2 regions of the Aeribacillus sp. FSL K6-8394 genome follow, and region 2 is predicted to be linked to the other one. Evidence: predicted binding sites of a transcription regulator. Region 2 holds the regulator's gene; the other holds the start of a gene.
What was found. The regulator CtsR, encoded in region 2, represses protease genes until heat stress. The targets are predictions, from matches to a motif close to ATGGTCAATAAAGGTCAAACA.
Positions count from the first base shown of each region.

Region 1: a site for CtsR is predicted at 935-955, ahead of clpP (ATP-dependent Clp endopeptidase proteolytic subunit ClpP). Genes of this name have one in related genera too.

Region 1 is NZ_JBBPAA010000002.1:706,451-708,936, forward strand. It holds gene clpP (ATP-dependent Clp endopeptidase proteolytic subunit ClpP) at 302-880, opposite strand; tRNA gene NSR00_RS15760 (tRNA-Arg) at 1,145-1,220, shown strand.
Region 2 is NZ_JBBPAA010000002.1:106,469-108,954, forward strand. It holds gene NSR00_RS12890 (MgtC/SapB family protein) at 1-542, shown strand, start outside; gene NSR00_RS12895 (CtsR family transcriptional regulator) at 784-1,245, shown strand; gene NSR00_RS12900 (UvrB/UvrC motif-containing protein) at 1,260-1,808, shown strand; gene NSR00_RS12905 (protein arginine kinase) at 1,810-2,486, shown strand, end outside.

The sequences.
Region 1 (2,486 bases), 600 kb from region 2:
GCAGGTGCCCAGAAAAAACTTCAGCAAAATACGGTTTACACAGGCTCTCCGAAAGCATATTTAATCCTTCATCCGGCTCGATCCGCATTTTGGGCTTAGATTAAAGCAATATCGGCATAACGGCCTTTCGAAAACGTAAAGCTGACGATTCCGGTCAAAAAGTTGAATGAGGAGCTGCTGTCAAGATCATTCTTGACATTTGCTCCTCATTCAAATGCGTGAAGGTATGAAGCAGCGGTTTATTTTTATACTGTCTGCTTGATATGTTTAAATTTTTTTGTCTTCCTATTTGAGGCAGCTTTTATTTTGTTAAAACTTTGTCAATCAACCCATATTCTTTTGCACGTTCAGCTGACATGAAATTGTCGCGGTCCGTATCACGTTCAATTACTTCAAGAGGCTGGCCAGTGTTTTCAGATAAAATTCTGTTCAATTTATCTCTTAAAGAGAGAATTCGTCTAGCTGCAATATCAATGTCAGTTGCCTGACCTTGCGCGCCTCCTAACGGTTGATGGATCATTACTTCACTATTCGGAAGGGCAAAACGTTTTCCTTTTGCACCTGCCGCCAATAAGAATGCTCCCATGGAAGCAGCCATTCCTATACACATCGTGGATACATCAGGTTTAATAAATTGCATCGTATCATAAATCGCCATGCCAGCAGTAATTGATCCGCCCGGGCTGTTAATGTAAAGGGAAATATCTTTTTCAGGATCCTCCGCTGCCAAGAAAAGAAGCTGAGCAACAATGGAGTTTGCAACATGATCATCAATTGGCGTACCAAGGATAATAATGCGGTCTTTTAACAATCTTGAATAAATATCGTAAGCACGTTCACCACGGTTTGTCTGTTCAATAACAGTCGGTATTAAATTCATTATGTTTCCTCCCTCGCATCAAAGTTAAAGTCATTTCTATTCCATCATACATAAAAGGTCAATAAAGGTCAAACAAAAAACTTTTATATATAATTATTTATAAGATCAATACATGTACCATCATACCCTCATTTTTCATTTTTCAAACAACGATGAAAAATGAATTTTTCAAATCAATTTTGACACGATGGATAATTAAGCAAAATTTATTCTTGCATATACTGTTCGGTTCGATTATAATATAATTCGTGACATTTGAAAAATGCGCTCGTAGCTCAGTTGGATAGAGCGGTGGTTTCCGGTACCACGTCCGTCGGGGGTTCGAGTCCCTCCGAGCGCGTCAAATAAGCTGAAAACGTTGATATGACGGGAAAGAGACACCGAAATTTTAGGCGAAATTTAAGACGCAGGTTGAACGGGAAAGACACCGTTCCATGAAAACGTCTCTAGCATTTTCATACTGTAAGCGTCGCCTCGTATGTGTCGGTACCGTGAACAACGCTAAACCTTCCGTAATTAAAAACGGGAGGTTTTTTTATGTGCGCCCGGCATGTACATGAACTATAGGGTGTAAGTCCCGAACCCCGAAGACAGAAGTAGAGGTTAGCTCAACGAAAGGGTGTCCGTGGTGACGCGGAATCTGAAGGAAGCTGGAGGCAAAACACCGGTCCGAGGAACACGAACCTCATATAAGGCTAGGTATGATTGAGTGAGTTTGCATAACAAAACAAAGCTCTTTCTGTCGAAGGTCATATCGAGTAAATGAGGCGGATAGATGGTGTGAAAGTGCATGTACTTACCCGGGGAGGTCTGGCGGATATGTGAAGTACTCTTCATAACCTACTTAGTGATAAGTAGCTGAACCGTCAGAAGTCAGCAGAGGTCATAGTATTAGTTGGTCTAGAACAACTAAGAAGGACCGAACAATTAAGAGAGAATAGCCCTTGGCATTCAGTGAGTCATGATGAACACAGAAAACGTAGTACCTCACTTGAGGGAGGAAGCGGTGAATCCCGTGGGAGACCTCTTGGAGGGTGGAGTGACCACTGGCATAAAGAGAACAGCTATTCACGGAAGTTATAAAGACTTGCGTCAATTATCTTAATTGAACCGCCGTATACGGAACCGTACGTACGGTGGTGTGAGAGGTCGGGGGTTAGTCACCCCCTCCTACTCGATTATTCGAAAAAGGCTAGAAAGGTAGTTTCAAGACATCTGATTGTAGATGTAATCTCGATTATATGACGGTTGCAGAAGGATTAAAATACGCTAAGATCATTTACAAAACGGAAGCTATCCAGGACGAACGAGTACCGATTATTGAAGTTCTTGAAAAAATTTTATAGATGTTGTCGGTTTTAGAGATCTTACTACTGACCAAATTAGACGGTACATTTAATACGTCATCTGTAACCGTGGATATTCTTTTCGGTGCTATTAAATCGATTTTTAGAAAGCTACATAAATACGGTATTATTTGAAGAAAGTCTCGTCAAAAAATGCCAAAATTAATAAGGATGAACAACGAATCTTTGTGCTTACAGACACGCAAGTAAAGAGGCTATGAAACGTCAAACATATAAGTATTTACGGGATTTCGTGACTA
Region 2 (2,486 bases):
CCTGCATGATGATGCTGCTGTCTCTTTATGGCTTTGAAGAATATATGGATCGTTATGAAAATATTCGTTTTGACCCAGCAAGAATTCCTTCTTATGTCATTAGCGGCATTGGTTTTTTAGGTGCTGGAACGATATTAGTGAGAGGGGTTACGGTAAGAGGATTAACGACGGCAGCCTCGATTTGGGTTGTTGCAGGACTTGGCCTTGTTGTTGGGGCAGGAATGTATCCGTTGGCGATTTTTTCTACCTTGATTGTATTGTTGAGTTTGATCTTTCTCAATAAGGTGGAGGCTTTTTTTGCTGAGAAGTCAAGCAAAAAATGGATACAAGTTAATCTTCCAGAAGATGATTTGGTGGAATTTACTCGGAAACTTGAACAATTAAATATTTCTGTTTATAAAATTCATTTTACATTGTCAAAGCCAAAAGAAACTAAACATGCGAAGCGTTCATATTTACTTGAAATTGGCCTTCCAAAAGATGAAATGCCTGAAATCATAAACGAATTATTGAAATTTCAAGAAGTTAAAAAAGTTTTTTAAAGAGCGGGTTTTTTCCATATTGTAAAGGGCAATATTATTAGTGAGCTTTTTTGTTGAAATGACACAAAAAAAAATTTATATTATAATTAAGGTCAAATATAGTCAAAGTCAAGTGACTAGTTGTTATCGTTTAGGAAATAAGCATTACGTAAACATCTTGCCTCCTATCCCTCAAGGATATTGCACATTTCTTGAGCGTTTTGCAATTCCAATCAAAAAGTTGAAGGAGGTGTTTTTCGAGGTGCGGAATATATCTGATATTATCGAGCAATATTTAAAGCATGTATTAGATTCAAGCGGAAAAGAAATTGTTGAAATTAAAAGAAGTGAAATTGCGGATAAATTTCAATGTGTTCCATCGCAAATCAATTACGTGATCAACACTCGTTTTACAATTGAACGGGGTTACATTGTCGAAAGCAAAAGGGGTGGAGGCGGTTATATCCGAATTATGAAAATTCGAATCAATGACCGTATCCAGCTGATCAATCAAATTTTAAATGCCATTGGTAAAAGGCTGTCACAATCGTCGGCGGAGGATATTATTTTGAGATTGGCTGATGAAGAGGTTATTTCAGAAAGAGAAGCGAAAATTATGTTGAGCGTAATTGATCGGTCTGTTTTATATATTGATTTGCCTGATCGAGACGAATTGAGGGCAAGGATGATGAAGGCGATGCTCACCTCGTTAAAATACAAGTGAGGATGTGATGGACGATGATTTGTCAAGAATGTCATGAAAGGCCCGCTACTTTCCACTTTACAAAAATCATCAACGGCGAAAAGACTGAAGTGCATATATGTGAAAAATGTGCACAGGAAAAAAGTGATGTATTCATATTCAATATGAATCCAGGCTTTTCTATAAACAACTTATTGTCCGGATTATTAAATATGGACAGCGCCATTAGCAGCCAAGGGCAAAATGTTTTCAAGAAAAATCAGGTCATTCAATGTGAGAAATGTAATATGACGTTTGATCAATTTACGAAAATTGGTAAATTCGGGTGCTCCCATTGTTACAAAACGTTTTATCACCAAATTACCCCGATTTTAAAACGTGTTCATGGCGGGAATACAACTCACGGCGGTAAAGTACCGAAACGGACCGGTGGAAGTATTCATTTGAAAAAGCGCCTGAAAATGCTTAAACAGGAACTGCAAGAATTAATTGCGAAAGAGGAATTCGAAAGAGCAGCTCAAGTTCGGGATGAAATTCGGTCCATTGAAGCGAAGATAAATGGACGGAACGAAAGGGGAGTATGACATGTCCTTTCAAAAATTTATTCGTTCAGCCATGAGCCCTTGGATGAATCAAGAAGGACCTGATTCCGATATTGTGCTGAGCAGCCGAGTCAGATTGGCGCGAAATATAGAAAATATCAGCTTCCCTACCATTATGTCGAATGAAGAAGCCTTGGCTGTTTTAAATACATTTGAAGAATCATTTTCACAAAGAGTGTTTGACGGTTTAGGGACATTCGTGCTGCTGAAAATGAATGAACTTCAGCCTATTCAAAAACGCGTACTTGTAGAGAAGCATTTGATTAGTCCTTATTTAATGGAAGAATCAGCACTTGGAGGGTGCCTTTTATCTGAAAACGAAGAAGTGAGCATCATGATAAACGAGGAGGATCATATTAGAATTCAATGTTTGTTCCCGGGCCTTCAGCTAAAAGAAGCGTTGAAAATGGCAATGAATCTTGACGATTGGATTGAGGAAAAAGTAGATTATGCATTTGATGAACATAGGGGCTACTTAACTAGCTGTCCAACAAATGTCGGTACCGGCTTGCGGGCTTCCGTGATGATGCACCTTCCAGGACTTGTCTTAACACAGCAGATTAACCAAATTATACCTGCTATCAATCAATTAGGATTGGTTGTGAGAGGTCGGTACGGAGAAGGAAGTGAAGCGATAGGTAATATATTCCAAATTTCGAA